DNA from 3 places in the Intestinimonas massiliensis (ex Afouda et al. 2020) genome. Region 1 is predicted to be linked to each of the others. Evidence: predicted binding sites of a transcription regulator. Region 1 holds the regulator's gene; each other region holds the start of a gene.
The links. The regulator HrcA, encoded in region 1, represses chaperone genes, less so after heat shock. The targets are predictions, from matches to a motif close to TGTTAGCACTCNNNNNNNNNGAGTGCTAACA.

Region 1 (7,656 bases):
TGCCGTCGATGGTGGGAATCTGGAGCTCCGCCCCCAGGGCCGCCTGGGCGAAGGAGACCGGCTGTTCCATGTAGACCGACGTGCCGTCCCGGCGGAAGATGGGGTGGGGCTGGACGGTGACGCCAATGAGCAGATCGCCCGCCGGCCCGCCGTTTTTGCCCGCGCCGCCCTGCCCCCGCAGGGAGACGGCCTGGCCGTTGTCGATGCCCGCCGGGATGGTGACGGACAGCTTCTTCTGCCGCCGGACGCTCCCCGCGCCGCCGCAGGATTTGCAGGGCTGGTGGATGATCTTTCCGGTACCGCGGCAGCGGGTGCAGGCCGCGGTGGTGGAGAAGGAGAAGCCGCCTCCTCCCCGCTGGATCCGGACCACGCCGCTGCCGTGACAGTCGGGACAGATCTCCGCCGTGGTGCCGGGGGCGCAGCCGGAGCCCTTGCACTCCTCGCAGGGCTCCGTGCGGGTGACGGTGATCTCCTTCTCGCAGCCGAAGGCCGCCTCTTCGAAGGTGATGGTCACCCCGGCCCGGATGGTCTCTCCCTTCTGGGGGGCGTTGCGGCTGCGGCCGCCTCCGCCTCCGCCGCCGAAGCCGCCGCCGAAGAAGGAGCCGAACAGGTCGCCCAGGTCAATGTCACCCATGTCGAAGCCGCCGAAGCCGCCGCCAAAGCCGCCGCCGGGTCCGCCGGCGCCGAAGTTGGGGTCCACACCCGCGTGGCCGAACTGGTCGTAGCGGGCCCGTTTGTCCTTGTCGGACAGGACCTCGTAGGCCTCGTTGACCTCCTTGAACTTGGCCTCGGCGGTCTTGTCGCCGGGGTTGAGGTCGGGGTGGTACTGCTTGGCCAGCTTGCGGTAGGCCTTTTTCAGTTCATCGTCCGAGACGCCTTTAGACACGCCCAGGACTTCATAGTAATCTCGTTTTTGATCAGCCATATCGTCGTCGCAAAGACCGCGCCGCATGAAACGACCGTCGCCCTTCCGTGCGGTGCCGCTTTGCTCCTCCTCTCCGCCCAAAACCCGCCGCGCTGGGCTTCGGGCCTGGGATACAGGGTAGCAGAGCCGCTGCAAGCAGCGGCTCTGCAAATACAAAATTTACGGATTGTCGTCGCCGTCCACCACGGTGTAATCGGCGTCCACCACGTTAGGGTCGGTGTCCGCGCCGGCGGCGGAAGCGCCGCCGGTAAAGCCCGCGCCGCCCATGTCCGGGCCCGCGCCTGCCTGGGGGCCGCCCGCCTGGTTGTACAGCTTCTCGCTGATGGGGTAGAAGGCCTTGCTCAGCTCCTCGGTGGCGGTCTTGATGGCCTCCACGTCGGTGCCCTTCAGGGCGTCCTTCAGCTTGCCCAGGGCGGCGTCCAGGGTGGCCTTGTCGCCCGCGTCGATCTTGTCCTTCAGGTCCTCCATGACCTTCTCGGTCTGGTACACCATCTGATCGCCCTGGTTGCGCACGTCCACCTCTTCCTTGCGCTTGGCGTCCTCGGCGGCAAACTGCTCGGCCTCCTTGACGGCCTTGTCGATGTCCTCCTTGGACATGTTGGTGGAGGAGGTGATGGTGATGTGCTGCTCCTTGCCGGTGCCCAGATCCTTGGCGGAGACATTGACGATGCCGTTGGCGTCGATGTCGAAGGTCACCTCGATCTGAGGCACGCCGCGGCGGGCCGGGGCGATGCCGTCCAGGTTGAACCGTCCCAGGGTCTTGTTGTACTGGGCCATCTCACGCTCGCCCTGGAGCACATGGACCTCTACGGAAGTCTGGTTGTCGGCAGCGGTGGTAAAGGTCTGGCTCTTCTTGGCGGGGATGGTGGTGTTGCGCTCGATGAGCTTGGTCATCACGCCGCCCATGGTCTCGATGCCCAGGGAAAGGGGGGTGACGTCCAGCAGCAGCAGGCCCTTCACGTCGCCCACCAGCACGCCGCCCTGCAGCGCCGCGCCCATAGCCACGCACTCGTCGGGGTTGATGCCCTTGAAGCCCTCTTTGCCGGTGAGCTTCTTCACCATGTCCTGCACAGCGGGGATACGGCTGGAGCCGCCCACCAGCAGGACCTTGGACAGCTCGCCGGAAGAGAGGCCGGCGTCGCCCATGGCCTGCTTGACGGGGCCGGCGGTGGCCTCCACCAGATGGGCAGTGAGCTGGTCAAACTTGGCCCGGGTCAGGGTCAGGTCCAGATGCTTGGGGCCGGTGGCGTCGGCGGTGATATAGGGCAGGTTGATGGCAGTGGAAGTGACGCCGGACAGCTCGATCTTGGCCTTTTCGGCGGCCTCCTTCAGGCGCTGCATGGCCACCTTGTCGCCGCTGAGGTCGATGCCGGTGTCCTTTTTGAATTCAGCGGCCATCCAGTCCATGACACACTTGTCGAAGTCGTCGCCGCCCAGGCGGTTGTTGCCGGCGGTGGCCAATACCTCGATAACGCCGTCGCCGATCTCCAGGATGGACACGTCGAAGGTGCCGCCGCCCAGGTCGTAGACCATGATCTTCTGGTCGGACTCCTTGTCGATGCCGTAGGCCAGGGCCGCGGCGGTGGGCTCGTTGATGATCCGCTTTACTTCCAGACCGGCGATGCGGCCGGCATCCTTGGTGGCCTGGCGCTGAGCGTCGGTGAAGTAGGCGGGGACGGTGATGACGGCCTCGGTGACGCTCTGACCCAGATAGGCCTCGGCGTCGGCCTTCAGCTTCTGGAGCACCATGGCGGAGATTTCCTGTGGGGTGTAGTTCTTGCCGTCAATGCTCACCTTAAAGCTAGAGCCCATCTCGCGCTTGATGGAGCTGATGGTCCGGTCGGGGTTGGTGATGGCCTGGCGCTTAGCCACCTGGCCCACCATGCGCTCGCCGTCCTTGGAGAAGGCCACCACGGACGGAGTGGTGCGGTTGCCTTCCGCGTTGGGGATGACGACGGCGTCGCCGCCCTCCATGACGGCCACGCAGGAGTTGGTGGTACCCAGGTCAATGCCGATGATCTTAGACATAATATATTCCTCCAATAATCAAGAAATTGGTTTTTACAAAAGAAATGCGGAGAAGCCGAAAACCGGGCGTTGGGGCGTGGCGGCCTGCCTCAGTTGGCTACCTTCACCATGGCGAACCGGATGACCTTGTCGCCCAGCTTGAAGCCAGCCTGGAACACATCCACGATGGTGTTCTCGCCAGCCGCTTCGTCCTCCACATGCATGACGGCGTTGTGGAGGTTGGGATCGAAGGACTCGCCCAGGGCGGGAATCTCCGAGATACCCAGCTTAGTCAGGATCTCCCGGAGCTGAGTCATGGTCATCTCTACGCCCTTTTTGAAGGCCTCGTCGGCGGTCTCCTGCTTCAGGGCCCGTTCCAGATTGTCGTAGACGGGAAGGAAGGCGGTGAGGGCGTCGGCCTTGGCGTCGGCGTAGATGCTCTCCTTTTCCTTCTGGCTGCGCTTGCGGAAGTTGTCGTACTCGGCGGCCAGCCGGAGGTACTGCTCCTCCTTGGCGGACAAGGAAGCTTTCAAATGCTCCAGCTCCTCCGGCAGCGGGTCCTGGGTTCCGGCGGCGGGCTCCTCCGGAACGATATCCTCCGGGACCTCGGCGCTCTCCGCGTGCTCTGACGCGGCCTGAGCGGCCTTCTGCTCCTGGTCTTTTTCACGTTTGCTCATGATGATTTTTCGGCCTCCTATCGGTCATCGTGCTCGGGGTCCTCCCCGGCGGGGGGAAGCCCGCCCTTGCCGAACATGCGGGAGAGACCCTCCGCAAAGTAGGAAAGACGGGCGGAAATCTTGGCGTAATCCATACGGGTGGGACCCACAACGCCCACGACGCCGCGCATGCCGTCGCCGATGTCGTAGCTGGCCATTACCACGCTGGTGTCCTTCAGGGCGTCCACCACGTTCTCCGGCCCGATGAGGATCTCCATAGGGTCCTTGTCGGGCATGGGGAAGCGGGCGGCGTCCCGGTCCTCGGACAGATAGGTCATCAGCGGCGCCGCCCGGTCCAGACTGTGGTACTCCGGGTGGGTCAAAAGGCTGGCAATGCCCGCCGTGTGGACGGTGCGCTGCTCCAGACTCTCCAGCACCTCCACGGCGAAGGAGACCACCAGAGAGATGAGGCCGTAGGCCTCGCCCGCCGCGTGGGAGGCCACCCGCATCAGCTCGGGGGTGATCTCGTCCAGCGTCAGACCGGTAAAGGTGGCGTTGAGAAGGGTGTTCAAAAGCTGGAGCTGAGCCTCCGACAGGTCGGAGGGCAGGCGCACCAGCCGGTTGCGTACCACGTTGGTGTCGGTCATGACCACAATGATGAAGGCGTCGCGGTCCACCATCAGCAGGTCGAAGCGCCGAATGGTGATCCGGTCGCCCCCGGCGGCCAGGGCAAAGGAGGGGTAGCGGGTGAGTTGGGAAATGATCCGCCCGGCCTGATCGATGACCTGGTCCAACTCCCGCATTTTCATGTGCAGCGCCTCATTGAGCCGCTTGGTCTCCTGCGCTGACAGGCGGTAGTCGGTCATCAGTTCATTGACGTAGATGCGGTAGCCCTTGGGAGAGGGGATGCGTCCTGCGGAGGTATGGGGCTGCTCCAGCAGGCCCAGGGCCTCCAGATCGGCCATCTCGTTGCGGATGGTGGCCGACGAGACGTTCAGTCCCGGCAGAGAGGCGATGGCCTTGGAGCCCACCGGCTCCGCCGTCTCAATGTAGTTTTCGATGATGGCGCGGAGGATTTTCTTCTTCCGGTCGCTCAGATCCATACCGCGCTCACCTTCTTTTTAAAATCGGAAGCGCCATCGCGCCTCTTTTAGCACTCATTATCCCTGAGTGCTAATGTAAATCTACCACCGCCCCGGGGAAAAGTCAATAGGAAGGTTGTAAATTAAATGTGAACGCTAAAAATGTTTGCAAAAGTGGGGCTGGATTGCCAAAACACCGCAGGGGCGCAGGGAAATTTTCGCAGGTGGCTGCCCGCATAGAACAAGGGAGATTTTCACATCCTTTTCCATAGAAGATGAACATGGAGGGAGATCCCGATGAAAAAATGCGCCGCGGCCCTGGTGGCCGCCGTTCTGCTGATCCTGCCCGCCGCCGCCGTCTCCGGTGGACCGGCGGTGGAAGCCGGTTCCGCCATCCTGATGGAGAAGGAGACCGGCACGGTGCTCTACGAAGCGAATGCCCACGACAAGCTGGAGCCCGCCAGCGTCACCAAGGTCATGACCCTGCTGCTGGTAATGGAGGCCATCGACGACGGGCGGCTCAAGATGGAGGATATGGTCACGGTTTCCGCCCAGGCGGCCTCCATGGGCGGCTCCCAGGTCTACCTGAAGGAGGGGGAGCAGATGACCGTCCATGATATGCTCAAGGCGGTGGCGGTGGTGTCGGGCAACGACGCCGCAGTGGCCCTGGCCGAGCACATTGCCGGCAGCGAGGAGGGTTTTGTGGAGCGGATGAACCGCCGGGCGGCGGAGCTGGGCATGGCCGATACTACCTTTATCAACTGCACCGGACTGCCCGCCGCCGGCCACCTGACCTCCGCCTACGACATCGCCGTCATGTCCCGGGCGCTCCTGGCCCACCCCGGCATCCGGGAGTTCACCACCATCTGGATGGACTCCGTCCGGGACGGCCAGTTCCAGCTCGCCAACACCAACAAGCTCATCCGGTTCTATGAAGGGGCCACCGGCCTCAAGACCGGCTTCACCGATTCCGCCCTCTACTGCCTGTCGGCCACCGCCGAGCGGGACGGCATGGAGCTCATTGCCGTGGTGATGAAGTGCCCTACCTCGGAAAAACGGTTTGAAGGCGCCAAGGCCCTCCTGAACTTCGGCTTCGCCAACTATACCCTCCTGGACGTCCACCCTGACCAGGCGCTGCCGCCGGTGGAGGTGGCCCTGGGCGAGTGCTCCACCGTCCAGCCCGTGCTGGCCCAGTCCGGCCGTATTCTGATCGACAAGGCCGAGCTCAACAACGTCACCACCGAGCTGCGCCTCACCGAGCGGGTGGAGGCCCCTGTGGAGGTCGGACAGAAGCTGGGAGAGATGGTGGTCTCGGTATCTGGTGTGGAGCAGCAGACCATCCCCATTGTGGCTGACCAGGCTGTGGAGCGCCTGACCATGCCCGGCATCTTTAAGCGATTCCTAGACATCCTGTTTATGGCCGGATAGCCCCGGGGCTTTGTCCCCCCATACGCCGCCGGCCGCCCGTTCCCTTTTACGGAATGGGCGGCCGGTTATTTTGTACGAATCCCTTTCTGGGACCTTACAGAAATTTTATAGGAAGGGTGGGGGCTAGACCTTGACTGACATCAAAAGGTGTTGTATAATTTATACAAATACCCGAAGAAAAAATTCCATCAATTAGTATCATTTACAACCAAGAGGAGGAACTGCTTCGGGTATTTGGATAATAATACCAAAGAAATGGGGAAGCCTTATGGAGCAGGAGCAGTGGACCGGGTCCGCCCCGGAGCTGGCACAACATATAAAGGAATACACCGACGGCCAGGCCATCCGGGCCTGGGAATACATGGGCGCCCACACAGCGGAGCGCGAGGGGCAGACGGGACATGTCTTCCGGGTCTGGGCGCCCCATGCGGCGGCCGTGTCGGTGGTGGGCGATTTCAACCAGTGGGTCCCCGGCTGCCACCCCTTGGAGCAGATGGAGGGGGGCGTCTGGGAGGGCTTTATCCCCGGGCTCCGGGAGTACGACCTCTACAAGTACGCCGTGGAGACGCCGGACGGCCGGATGCTGTTTAAGGCCGATCCTTACGCCTTTCACGCTGAGACCCGGCCCGGTACCGCCTCCAAGCTCTATGAACTGGGAGGCTATGAGTGGGGGGACAGGGGCTGGCTGGACTGGCGGAAGAAAAATCCAATCTACCAAAAGCCCCTCAACATCTATGAGGTCCACCTGGGGTCCTGGCGCCGGACGGGGGAGGGGGAGTTCCTCTCTTACCGGGACATAGCCGAGTACCTGGTGCCCTATGTCAAGGAGATGGGCTTCACCCACGTGGAGCTGATGCCCGTCACCGAGCACCCCCTGGATGACTCCTGGGGCTATCAGTGCACCGGCTACTTCGCTGCCACCAGCCGCTTCGGCACCCCTAAGGACTTCATGTATCTGGTGGACCAGCTCCATCAGGCCGGGGTGGGCGTCATTCTGGACTGGGTCCCGGCCCACTTCCCCAAGGACGCCTTCGGCCTGTACGAGTTCGACGGCCAGCCCTGCTACGAGTACACCGACATGCGCAAGGGGGAGCACGCCGACTGGGGCACCCGGGTGTTCGACTACGGCAAGAATGAGGTCCGCTCCTTCCTGTACTCCTCCGCCCTGTTCTGGCTGGAGATGTTCCACATCGACGGCCTGCGGGTGGACGCGGTGGCCTCCATGCTCTACCTGGACTACGGCCGCCAGGGGGGACAGTGGACCCCCAACATCCACGGCGGCAACGAGAATCTGGAGGCCGTGGACTTCATCCAGCAGCTCAACACCCGGATTTTCGGCCAGCACGACGACGTACTGATGATCGCCGAGGAGTCCACCGCCTGGCCCCTGGTGTCCCACCCGGTCAGCGAGGGCGGGCTGGGCTTCAACCTGAAATGGAACATGGGGTGGATGAACGACATCACCCACTATATGAAGATGGACCCCTATTTCCGGCAGTTCAACCATAAGGACATCACCTTCTCGCTGATGTACGCCTTTTCGGAGAACTTCATCTTA
Region 2 (7,656 bases), on a different contig from region 1:
CTGACGAACGACCGACTGCTGCGGGAGGCGGATTCCTCCCTTTCTCCTTGTTTTTGTTGACAATCACGTGGTGATTGTCTTTTTTTTGCCCAAATGCGGGCCAGACGCAAGAGAGAAGAGAGAAGGAGAGACGACATGAACACCAATGAACCCATCCGCGACGCCCGGCAGCTCGGCCTGCCCAAGATGCTGATCCTGGGCCTGCAGCACATGTTCGCCATGTTCGGCGCCACCGTGCTGGTCCCCATCCTGGTCCAGAGCTACGGCCTGCCTCTGTCCATCCAGACCACCCTGTTTTTCGCCGGGATCGGCACCTTGTTCTTCCATGTCTGTACCAAGCTGAAGGTCCCCGCTTTCCTGGGGTCCTCCTTTGCCTACCTGGGCGGCTTCCAGGCCATGGCCAAGCTGGACGCCGGGCGGTACGCCGCTATGGAGGCGGGCGAGAAGCTCCAGTATGCCTGCGGCGGTATCGTGGTGGCCGGCCTGCTGTATGTGGTGCTGGCCGCCGTCATCAAGGCTGTGGGCGTCAAAAAGGTCATGCGCTTCCTGCCGCCGGTGGTCACCGGGCCCATGATCATCCTCATCGGCCTGTCCCTGGCCCCCTCTGCCGTCACCAACGCCTCCTCCTGCTGGTGGCTGGCCATTCTGTCCATCGCCGTCATCGTGGTCGCCAACATCTGGGGCAGGGGCATGATCAAGATCATCCCCATCCTGCTGGGCGTGGTGATCCCCTACCTGGTGGCCCTCGCCGCCAACGCCATGGGCGCCACCGCCGTCAACGCCGCCGGCGAGCTGGTCCCCCTCATGGACTTCTCCGCCGTGACCAAGGCCCAGCTCCTGGGCTTCCAGCCCTTTGTCACCGAATTCAGCGGCAGCGTGGCCAAATTTGACCTGACCGCCATCCTGGTCATGGCCCCCATCGCCATCGCCGCCATGATGGAGCATATCGGGGACATGTCCGCCATCTCCGCCACCGTGGGCGAAAATTTCATCGAGAATCCCGGCCTCCACCGCACCCTCATCGGCGACGGCATCGCCACCTCCCTGGCCGGCCTGTTCGGCGGCCCGGCCAACACCACCTACGGCGAGAACACCGGCGTGCTGGTCCTCTCCCGGGTCTACGACCCCAAGGTGGTCCGGCTGGCGGCGCTCTATGCCGTGGTGCTGTCCTTCTCCCCCGCCTTTGCCGCCCTGGTCAACTCCATCCCCACCGCCATCATCGGCGGCGTGTCCTTCATCCTGTACGGCATGATCTCCGCCATCGGCGTGCGCAATGTGGTGGAGAACCGGGTGGACTTTACCAACTCCCGCAACCTGATCATCGCTGCCGTCATCCTGGTATGCGGTCTGGGCTTCTCCGGCGGCATTACCTTTGCGGTGGGCGAGGCCCACATCACTCTGACCGCGCTGGCCATCGCCGCCATTGCGGGCATCGCCCTCAACGCCGTCCTCCCTGGAAAGGACTACGAGTTCGGGACCGATGTTACGGAGGGCCGTTCCGCCGACATGGGCCGGTACTGAGCGGATACAAAAAACGGGGGAGGACCATCGGCCCTCCCCCGTCTCAGCTTGTCGAAAAAGGCCTTTGGCCTTTTTCGACAGAGAGATGCATGACGGACAGGACTCGATTCTTGCAGAAAAGTCGCCCTGTCCGTCATGAGAGGTGTCATTTCCGACGCGCATGTCGCCGAAAATGACGGAGCTTCCTTTCCTTCCGCCGTCTGCGGACGACGGAACTCTGCGAGGCTCTTCTCCAGGAGGTTTTTTCGACAGCCTGAAACGGGGGAGGGCCATCGGCCCTCCCCCGTCTCTTTTTATTGAATGTATACCGTAATGGGCCGGGCGGAGAGCCTCCCGTCCCGGCTCTCCACCCACACATTCCCCAGGCCGGGGCGGCAGGCGTGCAGCGCCCCGGTGGCGTGAATCACGGCGACGCCGTCGTCGAAGTCGGCATGCCAGCACAGCTCTAGCTGCTCCAGAGCCTTGGCGGAGGCGGGACTGCCGTCGACGGTGGTCCCCTCCACCGGGAGATGCACCGTGTCCCCCACTTCCAAATAGAGGCTCTCGACGGGGATGCGGAGGGTTTGGACCGCCGGAGTCCCCAGAGACCAAGCCGCTGACAGGCCTACGGCCAGAAAGGACCAGGTGATCAGCGCCGCCGTCACGATCTTTTTCAGCCTTTGCAGTTCCATTGCTCTCCGCGCCCCCTCCCGGTCAGCGATTCATATTGTTTTTATTGTAGCACACCCCGCCGGTCCTGTCCACTATGGCCCAAACTGACCTTATCAAATTTTCTGAATCTGGCATTTGAACTATAGTCAGTTTCTGCTATAATGAGGTCCGATGAAGAAACCCAACCGGGTTTCTTTCCACGGAACATGCAGAGAGAAACGCAACCAAACGATCAAGGGAGTGTGCATTATGAAACAGCGTTTTACCACCCGGAAGCTGGCCTTCCTGGGGATGATGACCGCGTTGGTCTTTGCCAGCAACTATGCCCGCATCATCATGCCCATCGCCATCGGAGGCCGGACCTCCTTCACCCTGGCCAACATCGTCTGCTGCCTGTCGGGCCTGCTGCTGGGCCCCATCGGCGGCTTGGCCTCCGGCCTGGGCTCCGCCCTCTATGACCTAACCAACCCCCTCTACGCCGCCGAGTGCTGGATCACCCTTCTCACCAAGGGTCTGATGGGTACGGTGGCGGGCCTGGTGGTGGCCCGGTATGTCAACGACGAGAAGCTGGCCTACCCCAGATGCCTGCTGGGGGCCGTGCTGGGTTGCGTGGCCTACTACATCCTCTACTTCTTCAAGAGCGTGGCCTACGACGGCGTCCTGGTGGAGGGGCTCCAGCCCATGGTGGCCCTGGCCGCCCTGCCTCTGAAGTTCCCCGCCTCCATCTTCAACGCCGCGGTGGCCATCATCGCCGCCCCGCCCCTGTGCATCGCCCTGCGGGCGGCGCTGCGCCGCAGCGGACTGAGCCTGAAAACCGCCTGAGACGGAGGAACAGAGCCGGACAGCTTGCTGTCCGGCTCTGTTTTTCTTATTTTATGACAGTCCGTATTCCTTGGCCAGCCGTTCAAAGACGGGTAGGGCCCTTTGGACCGTTTTGGTGGAGGTGCAGAAGGCGATGCGGCACCAGCCGGGGCAGGCGAAGTCGTCGGTGGGGGGGAAGAGCAGGTCGTACTCCCGGGCCCGCTGGCAGAAGGCGGCGGCGTCGGGCTCGGGAGACTGGAGCAGCAGGTAGAAGGTGCCGCCGGGCTCCATGCAGGTGTAGCCCATGCCGGTCAGGCCGTGGTAGAGCAGGTCCCGGTTGGTCTGGTAGACGGTGAGGTCGGCGGTGAGCCCGTCGCAGGCGGCGGCCACCCGCTGGAACAGGCTGGGGGCGTTGACGTAGCCCAGCACCCGGCCGGCCCCGCAGACGGCGGCATAGAGCGCGTCGTGCTCCGCGGCGGCGGGGGGGACCAGGATATAGCCGATGCGCTCACCGGGCAGGGATAGGGACTTGGAATAGGAATAGCACACCAGAGTGTCGTCGTAGAAATCGGGCAGCCAGGGGGCGGAGAAGCCGGCAAAGACGATCTCCCGGTAGGGCTCGTCGGAGATGAGGTAGATGGGGTGGCCGTAAGCGGCGGCCTTGCGCCGGAGGATGGCGGCGATGGCCCGGAGGGTGTCGGCGGAGTAGACCACGCCGGAGGGGTTGTTGGGGGAGTTGACCACCACGCCCTTGGTACGGGGGCCGACGGCGGACTCGAAGGCGGTCAGGTCGGGCTGGAAGGTGGCGTAGTCCGGGGGGACCACCACCGGCTTGCCGCCGTTGCCGGAGACGAAGTAGGTATATTCGGTGAAGAAGGGGGCGAAGAGGACGAACTCGTCGCCGGGGCAGGCCAGGGCCCGGAAGCAGCAGCACAGAGCCGCCGCCGCCCCCACCGTCAGGTACAGGTCGCCGGGCCCGTAGCTCCCGCCGAAGCGGCGGGACAGGGAGTCCGCCAGGGCCTGCCGGACGGACCAATCGCCCTGGGCGGTGGTATAGCCGTGGATGGAGGCCCCCTCGGGCGAGTCCAGGATGGCCCGGATGGTGTCGTTCACCTGGGCCGGAGGGGCCACGGAGGGATTGCCCAGAGAGAAATCCAGCACGTTCTCCGCCCCGACCTCCCGGGCGCGGAGCAGTCCATATTCCCGGATTTCCCGCATGATGTTTCGTTTGGTGCCCATCTGCACCAGGTCCTGCGGCAGATTGCTCATTGCTGTGACCTCCGTGTCCTGAAAAGATTGACCACATTGTAGCACGGCAAAGCAAAAAAGAAAAGAGGTAATCCGAACTTAGCACTCTTACGTATAGAGTGCTAAGTTTACAATCTGGACATAATTTATTGTATATTTGTTCACAGAATCACACTATACTAAGCTCAGAAATAAAGAGAAGGGAATGGCCCGGAGGCGGGTTTGATTCCCGGAAAGAGGATGGTCGCCATGAAAAACGTCAGGTTTTAGCACAAGAATCATTTGATTGCTAACATCGTCTTTTGTATTGTGAAAGGAGTTTTCCATTATGTTTGGTATGGTTCCGTTTGAGCGTCACGAGGACAATTTCTTTGATGTGTTCGACAACTTTGAGCGTAAGTTCTTCGGCAACAGCAGCGCCAATCTTCCCGCCTTCCGCACCGACATCAAGGATGCGGACGACAAGTTCGTTTTAGAAGCCGAGCTGCCCGGCTTTGACAAGGAGGACATCTCCCTGGATGTGAAGGACGGCATCCTGACCATCTCCGCCCAGCACAAGGAGGAGAAGGAGGACAAGGACGAGAAAGGCCAGTATATCCGCCGGGAGCGCCGGTACGGCTCTTTCCGCCGCAGCTTCGACGTCACGGGCATCGACGAAAACGGCATCACCGCCGCCTACAGCAACGGCATCCTGACCCTGAACCTGCCCAAGACCGTCCCCGCCGTGCCGGAGACCCGCAGGATCGCCATTGAGTAACCCCCCAGCGTTGACAGTCCGTTCCCCAGAGCGTGGGGCGCCGGCCCGCGGCCGGCGCCCCATTTTTTATCCCAAATTTTTCGCCCCACGAAAGGAGCGTACAGACCTATGAATCTGAATCAATTTACACAGAAATCCCTGGAGGCCGTCCAGTCCGCCCAGACCATCGCGCAGGAGTACGGCAACCAGCAGATCGAGCAGGCCCATCTGCTCTACGCCCTGCTGAAGCAGGAAAACGGCCTGATCCCCCAGCTTCTGGGTAATCTGGGCCTGACGGTGCCCAGCTTTGAGGCCGCCGTCCGGGCTGAGGTGGAGAAGCTCCCCCGGGTGAGCGTGGGCGGCCGGGAGGCGGGAAAAATCTACATTGCCCCGGATGTGGACAAGGCCCTCAGCACCGCTGAGTCCATCGCCGGGTCCATGAAGGACGAGTACGTGTCGGTAGAGCACCTGTTCCTGGCCCTGCTGGATACCGCCAACTCCTCCCTGAAGGACCTGTACCGCACCTACAACATCACCCGGGAGGGGGTGCTGAAGGCCCTCACCGCCGTCCGGGGCAACCAGAGGGTGACCTCCGACAACCCGGAGGAGACCTACGACGCCCTGAAGAAGTATGGCTCCGACCTGGTGGAGCGGGCCCGGCAGAACAAGCTGGACCCGGTCATCGGCCGGGACGACGAGATCCGAAACGTCATCCGCATCCTGAGCCGGAAGTCCAAGAACAACCCCGTGCTCATCGGCGAGCCCGGCGTGGGCAAGACCGCCATCGCCGAGGGCCTGGCCCAGCGGATCGTCAAGGGGGACGTGCCCGCAAGCCTGAAGGACAAGACCATCTTCGCCCTGGATATGGGCTCCCTCGTCGCCGGGGCCAAATACCGCGGCGAATTCGAGGAGCGGCTGAAGGCCGTGCTGAGTGAGGTCAGGAAGTCCGAGGGGCGGATTCTTCTCTTCATCGACGAGCTGCACACCATCGTGGGCGCCGGCAAGACCGAGGGCGCCATGGACGCGGGCAATCTCCTCAAGCCCATGCTGGCCCGGGGCGAGCTCCACTGCATCGGCGCCCCCCCCCTCAACGAGTACCGCCAGTATATCGAAAAGGACGCCGCTCTGGAGCGGCGGTTCCAGCCCGTCATGGTCAGCGAGCCCACGGTGGAGGACACCGTGGCCATCCTCCGGGGCTTAAAGGAGCGCTACGAGGTGTTCCACGGTGTGAAGATCACCGACGGGGCCATCATCGCCGCCGCCACCCTGTCCAACCGCTATATCACCGACCGCTTCCTGCCCGACAAGGCCATCGACCTGGTGGACGAGGCCTGCGCCATGATCCGCACCGAGATCGACTCCATGCCCACCGAGCTGGACGTCATCCAGCGGAAGATCATCCAGCTCCAGATCGAGGAGGCCGCCCTCAAGAAGGAGGACGACGCCCTGTCCCGGGAGCACCTGGCCGAGCTCCAGAAGGAGCTGGCCGAGCTGCGGGACGAGTTTAACGCCAAAAAGGCCCAGTGGGAGAACGAGAAAAACGCCATTGGCAAGGTCCAGAAGCTCCGGGAGGAGCTGGAGCAGGCCAACGCCGATCTGGAGAAGGCCCAGCGGGAGTACGACCTGAACAAGGCCGCCGAGCTGCAGTACGGCCGCATCCCGGAGCTGAAAAAGGAACTGGAGGCCGAGGAGCAGATCGCCCAGGCGGGCAAGGAGCGCTCCCTGCTGCGGGACAAGGTCACCGAGGAGGAGATCGCCCGCATCATCGAGCGGTGGACCGGCATCCCGGTGAGCCGGCTTATGGAGGGCGAGCGGGAGAAGCTGCTCCACCTGGAGGATATCCTCCACCAGCGGGTGGTGGGTCAGGACGAGGCCGTGCGCCTGGTGGCCGAGTCCATCCTGCGCTCCCGGGCCGGCATCGCGGACCCTGACCGGCCCATCGGCTCCTTCCTGTTCCTGGGCCCCACCGGCGTGGGCAAGACCGAGCTGGCTAAGACCCTGGCCGAGGCCCTGTTCGACAGTGAGAAGAATCTGGTGCGCATCGACATGTCCGAGTACATGGAGAAATTCTCCGTGTCCCGTCTGATCGGCGCCCCTCCCGGATACGTGGGCTATGAGGAGGGCGGCCAGCTCACCGAGGCCGTGCGCCGCCATCCCTACTGCGTGGTCCTCTTCGACGAGGTGGAGAAGGCCCACCCCGACGTGTTCAACATCCTGCTCCAGGTCCTGGACGACGGCCGCATTACCGACAGCCAGGGCCGGACGGTGGACTTCAAAAACACCATCATCATCCTGACCTCCAACCTGGGCTCCCAGTTCCTGCTGGACGGCATCGGGCCCGACGGCGCGATCACCGAGGAGGCCCGGAACCAGGTCAGCGAGCTGCTCAAGCGGTCCTTCCGGCCAGAGTTCCTGAACCGGCTGGACGAGATCGTGTTCTACAAGCCCCTGACCAAGGACAACGTCACCCACATCATCGACCTGATGGCGGCCGAGCTGAACCGGCGTCTGAGCGACAAGCAGCTCACCGTGAACCTGACCGACCGGGCCAAGGAGCACATCATCGACAGCGCCTACGATCCCATTTACGGCGCCCGGCCCCTGCGCCGGTATCTCCAGCACACGGTGGAGACCCTCATCAGCCGGAAGATCATTGCCGGCGAGGTGGAGCAGGGCGACACCCTGGCCGTGGACTGCCG
Region 3 (7,656 bases), on a different contig from region 1:
TCGCGGGCTGACAGATGCGCAGGTCGGCAAGAAGTTTGGGTTACCGACACAGACAGTCAAGGCTATGCGGCGGCATTTGGACGTTCCGTTTGAGACGATACAGATTCTTTGCCACCAGCTTGAATGCCAGCCAGGGGATATACTGGATGCGACGACGGTATATACAATTCCTGCAAAGGAAAAGGCCTCGGACGAATAAACGCCCGAGGCCTCGGAGCAGGCTACCGCTTGCTATGTATTTCTGCGCCAGTGCGCGATTTGACCCGAACATCTGGGTTGTCCTCCCGGACTATCAGATCGGATAGATCGCACCCCAACGCTTCGCATATCAGGTCGAGATGCTCCAGATTGACACGCTCGGCGATCTCGTGGTACAGGTCGTTGATGGTCGACGGCCTAATGCCCGTGGCCCGAGCAAGATCAGCTTGCGTCCACCTCCGCTCGCCAAGCCGGGTGGACAGTAAAATCCTAATCATAGCCAAGCTCCTTTACGTGAGATTCTAACAAGGATTTTAAGAGCCCGCTGGATTTTGTAAGAAAATCACGTATTCCGTTAGAACATTGGCGTAAGGCAAAAAGAGGCCGCTACACAGGGAATACCCTGCATAGCGGCCTCTTTTTGTGTTAGTATCTACCTGGTGAGCGCGCTCACACATTTTTTTGGAGGGATTTTATGGACAAAGTTCATGAGGGAATTTCCGAGCTGGAGTTCAGCCCGCAGGACATCCCTGACCACGCCGTAAAGATTGCGGCTCTGGCTGCCGTTGAATTGACGGAAAGTATTCTCCGGCGGCCAGGGGGCCGCGAGATGCTTGACCGGGAGACAGAGAGGCGGCGACTGAGGCAGCGGGAGAGGGGCGAAAAGGATGCACCAAAATGAACCTCACCATGCACCTCAAAAAGCGGTTTTAAGGCCCATGCACCTCAAATGAACCTCAATATTTTATGTTTTTCTTTGCTGTATTATATCAGACTTTATCAAAGGAAAAATCCCTGAAACCGTTGCGGTTCCAGGGATTTTTTGAAATATCAGCGCTTGGAGAACTGGGGAGCGCGGCGGGCGGCCTTCAGACCGTATTTCTTACGCTCCTTCATACGCGGATCGCGGGTGAGGAAGCCGGCGCTCTTGAGCGCAGGGCGGAATTCCTCGTTCATCTGGAGCAGAGCGCGGGCTACGCCGTGCCGGATGGCGCCGGCCTGGCCGCTGACGCCGCCGCCCACAACAGTGGCCACGATGTCCACCTTGCCGTTGGTATCGGTGGTATTCAGAGGCTGACGGACCACCATCTTCAGGGTGTCAAGGCCGAAATACTCGTCGATATCGCGGCCGTTGATGGTAATGGAGCCGGTCCCGTTGGGGAACAGGTGGACGCGGGCCACGGAGGACTTCCGACGGCCAGTGCCGTAATGATAGGGCTTCTTGCTCTTATACATGTTCGAAATTCCTCCTTAATTAACCCTGAGTCCAGGCTTCGGGCTTCTGGGCGGCGTGATTGTGCTCGGCGCCGCGGTAGATCTTCAGGCGGGTGAGGGAGTCCTTGGTGATGATGTTGCGGGGCATCATGCCACGGACGGCCAGCTTCATGGCCAGCTCAGGCTTGTCCTGCATCAGCAGGCGATACTTGGTCTCTTTCAGGCCGCCCACCCAGCCGGAGTGGGTGCGGTAATACTTCTGCTCCAGCTTCTTGCCGGTGAGCACGGCCTTCTCGGCGTTGACAATGATGACAAAGTCGCCGCAGTCGGCGTGCGGCGTATACTCGGGCTTGTGCTTGCCGCGGAGCAGGACGGCGGCGGTAGCGGCGGTCTTGCCCAGGGGCTTGCCAGCGGCGTCCAGAATGTACCACTTGCGCACGATGTTGCCCTTGTTGGCCATAAATGTGGACATGGTGTAACCTCCAATTTGTTTGATCTTCTATGTTATTTTGCTCTAAACATGATTGACGCTCCACTCTTTACGGGTGGAGCGTTTTGTATTATAATACCCAAGTTACAAGGTGTCAACCGCTTTTTTAAACTTTTTTTATTTAGAAAACGCAATCTCGTTTTTTCTCCTGTTATCTCGCGATATCTTTGATTTCCTAAATATCATTTTTCTTTTTTGAGGTGCTCCATGAACAAGGTTTTGAGCCACGTCCGCCGCTGTGTGGAGGATTACGACATGATTCAGTCCGGGGACCGGGTGGCCGTTGGCGTCTCCGGGGGAAAGGATTCCCTGACGCTGCTGGCGGCCCTGGCCAAGCTGCGGGAGTTCTATCCCAAGCCCTTCACGGTGGAGGCCATTACTTTGGACATGGGCCACGCCGACGGCCGGGAGAGCGCCGACTTCTCCCGGGTGGCGGACCTGTGCGCCCGGCTGAATGTGCCCTACACCCTGCTGCACACCGAAATCCACCACATCATCTTCGACCTGCGCCAGGAGAGCAACCCCTGCTCCCTGTGCGCCAAAATGCGGCGTGGCGCCCTCCACAACGCGCTCCAGGAGCGGGGCATCACCAAGATCGCCCTGGGCCATCATTACGACGACGCCGTGGAGACCTTTTTTCTCTCTCTGTTCTATGAGGGCCGCATCTCCTGCTTTCAGCCGGTAACCTACCTGGACCGGACGGGCATCACCCAGATTCGGCCTCTGCTCTACTGCGGGGAGGCCATGGTCCGCGGCGCGGCGGCCAGGGCCGGCCTGCCGGTGGTCTATAACCCCTGCCCCGCCAACGGCTGCACCAAGCGGCAGGAGATCAAGGAGCTGGTCAGGGACCTGGACCGGCAGTACCCCGGTCTGAAGAGCCGGGTGTTCGGGGCCATGCAGCGCCTGCCTCTGCCCGCATGGGGGCCGGTGGAGCACCGCCGCCTGCCCCTGCCCGACGGAGAATGACCAAACGGGCGCCCCCTTCTGGGAGGCGCCCGTTTTCATCTCCAGCAAAATCAGAAAGGCGCCGGCCCTCAGGCCAGCGCCCGTTCCTGCTTGCGCTTGAGTATCTCCAGCTTGCGGATCACATAGGGGGACTCGGTGACCACCTTTACCGGCTGGGTAAAGTCCAGCGTGAACAGTCCGATAAAAGACTTGGCATCTACACGGATGCGGTCGTCCATGGAGTGCAGGAAGACCTCTTCCTTGACGTCGCAGGCGATCTCCTGCAGGCGCTGGAGCTCGGCGACGGAATGAAACTTCATTTCGATCAACATAATTGGCATTACCTCCTTATCTGCTCCGAGTATAACACGCCGGGGCGGTCCGCGCAATTGTCACCTTATCCAAACTTCGAAGTGTCATATTCTTTCGTTTGAAGCTATTTTTTGTTTTGTTTATAGGACCCAGGCCCCATCTTCCCCAAATAGTCCCCTCCTTTGTCGAAAACAGGAGCGCCGCCCTCGGGCGGCGCTCCTGTTTTTGTTCACTTCATCAAACTGCACACCAGCTCGGTGTAGCGGGAGGGGTCCTCCAGAGGGAAGCCGGCGATGAGCAGCGCCTGGTCGTACAGGATCTCGGCATATGTGCCCGCCAGCTCCTTATCGCTGTCCAGGGCGGCCCGGAGCGCGGCAAAGGCGCCGGAATCCGGATTGAGCTCCAGCACCCGCTGGGCCTTCATAAATTTGGCCTGCTCGGGGTCCACCCGCTGGAAATACTTCTCCATCTCCAGGGTGACCGGGCCGTCGGAGGTCATGCACACCGGGGCGGATTTCAGGATCTTGGACACCCGGGCCTCCTTGATCCGGTCGCCCAGGGCCTCTTTGACGAAGTCCAGCACATCCTTATTCTCCTCGGCCTTCTTCTCGCTGGCCGCCTTCTCCTCGTCGCTCTCGGGCAGGGCGTCGTTGTCGTTGACGTTCTTGAAGGCCTTGCCGTCCAGCTCGGCCAGAGTATTCATGATGAACTCATCCACCTCGTCCGTGAGGTAGAGGATCTCATAGCCCTGATCCAGAATGCGCTCGGCCTGGGGCAGCTTGGCCGCCTTCTCCACGCTCTCGGCGCAGAGGTAGTAGACGTAGGGCTGGTCCTCGGCCATGCGCGCCTTGTATTCGGCCAGGGTGGTGTTCTTCCCCTCCCTGGAGGACCAGAACAGCAGCAGGTCCCTCAGCAGGTCCTTTTTGGCTCCGTACTCCCCCACCACGCCGTACTTGATCTGGCGGCCGAAGGCGGACCAGAACTTCTCATACTTCTCCCGGTCGTCCTTTTGGAGCTTCAGCAGTTCGGCCTTGATCTTCTTCTCCAGGTTGGCGGCGATGACCTTGAGCTGCCGGGTGTGCTGGAGCATTTCCCGGGAGATATTCAGGGAGAAGTCGGGGGAGTCCACCACGCCCCGGACGAAGGAGAAGCAGTCGGGCACCAGGTCGGCGCACTTGTCCATGATGAGCACGCCGGAGGAGTAAAGCTGCAGGCCTTTCTGATACTCCCGGGTGTAAAAGTCAAAGGGGGCCCGGGCGGGAAGATAGAGCAGAGCCTTATACTCCACCATGCCCTCGGCGGAGGTGTGGATCACCGCCAGGGGGTCCTCCCAATCTCCGAACTTCTCCTTGTAGAACTGGTTGTAGTCCTCGTCCTTCAGCTCGCTCTTGGGCCTCTGCCACAGGGGCACCATGGAGTTGAGGGTCTCCCACTCCTTCACAGTCTCATACTCGGGCCGGTAGTCCTCCGGCGCGTCCTCCGGCTTGGGCTTCTGATGGGAGTGCTCCATCTCCATGACGATGGGATAGTGGATATAGTCGGAGTATTTCTTCACCAGCTCGTCCAGCCGGTAGGTCTCCAGATAGGGGTCGTAGTCGTCGTCCTCGGTGTTGTCCTTGATGTGCAGGGTGATGTCGGTGCCCACGGTCGGTTTTTCACAGGCGGTGAGGGTGTAGCCGTCCGCACCGGCGGACTCCCACTTCCACGCCTCGTCCGAGCCGTAGGCCCTGGAGACCACCGTCACCCGGTCGGCCACCATGAAGGCGGAATAGAAGCCCACGCCGAACTGGCCGATGATGTCGGTCTTGTCCCCCTCGTCCTTCTGGGCCAGCTCCTGCTTAAACTGGAGAGAGCCGCTGCGGGCGATGGTGCCCAGGTTGGCCTCCAGCTCCTCCTTGGTCATGCCGATGCCGTTGTCGGAGATGGTGAGGGTACGCTGCTCCTTGTCAGGGACCAGCGTAATTTTGAAGTCTCCCCGGTCCAGACCCACCTGATCGTCGGTGAGGGCCTTGTAGGCCAGCTTGTCCACCGCGTCGCTGGCGTTGGAGATGAGCTCCCGGAGGAAAATCTCCTTGTGGGTGTAGATGGAGTTGATCATCAGGTCCAGCAGCCGCTTTGATTCCGCCTTGAATTGTTTTTTTACCATGGTGCACGCCTCCGTATATATGAATCTCCTTATAAACATAGCGTTAGCACTCATTATCCAAGAGTGCTAACGCTATCATAATACTTAGGATACGATTTTTCAAGAGGGTTCAAAAAATATTTACAATTTGACCTACTCCGCCAGGGTGACGGAAAAGGTCTGCCGGAATGTCTGCGTCTCCCCCTCCACAGGCCACAGGTAGTCTCCCACCGTCTCGTAGCCCGTATAGTCCGCCTGATTGGTCACCGTCAGACCATAGCAGGTAAAGCTGTAGTCCTCATGGGCCGGCCCCATCTGCTCCAGCGCCTCCATGGCCGCCCGACGCCAGTTGAACAGCCCCACCTCCGACCGGGCGCACAGCAGCGCGAGCACCGTGGCAGCCGGCCGGCTGCCGGAGCCGAACGGCAGCTCCGGCGCACGCTCCTGAAAGGAAACGGCGGTCAGCACGCCGTCGGACAGGGTGTAGTCAAACGCAGGGGGCGACCTGCCTCCGGTCCAATCCAAAACGATCGCGTTTTCAGCCCCATTCTCCTGCCAGGTCCCGGATACGTCCAGTTGGTAGCCCGCCTCTCCAAAATACCGCCCATACACATCGTTGTAGTTGCGGGCAAATCCCGCCACCGTCAGGGGGCCCCGCACCGGCGGTACCAACAGATACAGACCGACCAGCACACCCAAACCCATCACGGCCCCGTAAGCCGCCGCAAGGCCCAGGCAGCGCAGCGCCCGCAGGTCCCGGATGGTGTAGGCCTGCTCTTCCTCCCAGGGCAGAGGCTCCCCGGCGTCGCAGGCCCTGTAGCACTTGTAATTGCGATAGAGATTGTAGAGGGGGATGCCATAGCCCTCACCGCGGCAAAACACCCCGGCCAGCCGGGCGGCAGCCTGCGAGAAGCTCAGCTTGCCGCCTTCGGCGTTTCGGACCGTCAGACCGAGGACCCACTTGCCCGGCGTATAGCCCCAGGTGCTCAGCAGCAGGGGCTCCAGCACGAACTGCACCGCCCAGGTCAGATAGCTCATCAGCAGCGTCCACAACAGTCCGTCTCCCGCCTGGAAGCGAAACCCCAGCGCCAGGACGGCGTTCAGCAGCAGGCGGCACAGTCCGAAGTCCAGGCTACGGGCAAAAAACCGCCGCCAGGGATGGCTGACCGTGGGCAGGGCATCGGCCTCCACGCTCTGGAACCGGGCGCCGCCCCGCTCCAGCCGCTCCATCTCCTCCAGATACCGGACCGCGTCCAGATCCCGGTAACTCACCTGGTCCGCCTCCATCCGGCGGCACAGCGTCCGGGCGGCCTCCAGATCCGACGCCCGCCGCCGGAGGTCCTCCTCCTGAGCCGCCAAAAGAGCGGTCAGTTCCTTTCCGCCCTGCTGGAGCGCCCGGATGTCCTCCACCGGGACCTGGAGCTGCCGCAGCAGTTTGATCTTCCGCAGGGTCTCCAGGTCATCCGGGGTGTAGTCCCGGTAACCATTCTCCAGCCGGAGCGGAGAAAGCAGCCCCTCCTTTTCGTAGAACCGGATGTTGGCCCGGCTCATGCCCAGAGCCTGTTCCAATTCCTTGACCGTCATGGAATCCCTCCTTTTGAGGGCATTGTAAAGGATAAAGCAACTTTACAGTCAAGCCCTTTCCCTCAATTTTTCAGCATTTCCTCCACCAGCTCCACCGCCAGGAACACCATCCGGTCGCAATGCTCCTTTTTCTCCTCCCCGCGCTCTTTGGCGCATTTGAGCAGTTCGGCGCAGTCCAGATACTGGGACCCCTCCCGAAAAGCCCGCTGGAAGGCCTGCGCGTCCTGACTGCCGCTCTTTCCCATGAGGCCCAGGGCCATCAGCCCCCCGGTCACCGCCCCGCACACCGAGCCGCGCCGCATCCCGGAGCCAAAATGCTCGGCCAGCTTCAAAACGGCCTCCTCGTCCAGCCCCAGCTCCTCGGCGAAGGGCAGCACCACCGACTGGCAGCAGTTGTAGTGCCGGGCGGTGTCGGCCCGAAGCTCCCGGGCCCGTTCCAACTTAGTCATGACAGAATTCCTCCTTTTCCCGTTCAAAAATCAGATCCAGGTTGCACAGCACCCCGCTGCCGCTGATGTGGGTGGGGATACAGCCGGCGTACCGCCAGCCCTGGGCGGCGTGCTGGTCGATGATCGCCCGGTGCTCCTGGAACTTGGCGGCGGCCACGCCGTCGGACAGCAGGTTTACGTATTTGTACTCGTACATATCCGGTCTCCTCTCAATTGAACATATCGGGATTTTCCTCGAACAGCCGCCGCACCTTCTCCAGTAAAGGCCGGTGCTCCGGACGGGACAGATCCGGGTCGGCGGAGAGCAGCGCCGCCGCGGCGTCCCGGGCCTCCTTGAG

Region 2: a site for HrcA is predicted at 4,319-4,349, ahead of BN2154_RS12990 (Hsp20/alpha crystallin family protein). Genes of this name have one in related genera too.
Region 3: a site for HrcA is predicted at 5,348-5,378, ahead of htpG (molecular chaperone HtpG). Genes of this name have one in related genera too.

Annotation. Positions count from the first base shown of each region.
Region 1 covers NZ_LN869528.1:77,932-85,587, reverse strand. The annotation lists gene dnaJ (molecular chaperone DnaJ) at 1-925, opposite strand, end outside; gene dnaK (molecular chaperone DnaK) at 1,085-2,953, opposite strand; gene grpE (nucleotide exchange factor GrpE) at 3,043-3,609, opposite strand; gene hrcA (heat-inducible transcriptional repressor HrcA) at 3,627-4,691, opposite strand; gene BN2154_RS00480 (D-alanyl-D-alanine carboxypeptidase family protein) at 4,968-6,098, shown strand; gene glgB (1,4-alpha-glucan branching protein GlgB) at 6,367-7,656, shown strand, end outside.
Region 2 covers NZ_LN869529.1:1,867,638-1,875,293, reverse strand. The annotation lists gene BN2154_RS13010 (uracil-xanthine permease family protein) at 136-1,521, shown strand; gene BN2154_RS13005 (hypothetical protein) at 1,815-2,192, opposite strand; gene BN2154_RS13000 (ECF transporter S component) at 2,422-2,994, shown strand; gene BN2154_RS12995 (pyridoxal phosphate-dependent aminotransferase) at 3,046-4,242, opposite strand; gene BN2154_RS12990 (Hsp20/alpha crystallin family protein) at 4,550-4,978, shown strand; gene clpB (ATP-dependent chaperone ClpB) at 5,087-7,656, shown strand, end outside.
Region 3 covers NZ_LN869529.1:1,722,526-1,730,181, forward strand. The annotation lists gene BN2154_RS12255 (helix-turn-helix domain-containing protein) at 1-199, shown strand, start outside; gene BN2154_RS12260 (helix-turn-helix domain-containing protein) at 222-476, opposite strand; gene rpsI (30S ribosomal protein S9) at 1,030-1,434, opposite strand; gene rplM (50S ribosomal protein L13) at 1,454-1,885, opposite strand; gene BN2154_RS12280 (tRNA lysidine(34) synthetase) at 2,111-2,869, shown strand; gene BN2154_RS12285 (hypothetical protein) at 2,938-3,180, opposite strand; gene htpG (molecular chaperone HtpG) at 3,390-5,306, opposite strand; gene BN2154_RS12295 (MerR family transcriptional regulator) at 5,439-6,869, opposite strand; gene BN2154_RS12300 (C-GCAxxG-C-C family protein) at 6,932-7,318, opposite strand; gene BN2154_RS12305 (DUF4177 domain-containing protein) at 7,311-7,514, opposite strand; gene BN2154_RS12310 (ATP-dependent DNA helicase RecG) at 7,528-7,656, opposite strand, start outside.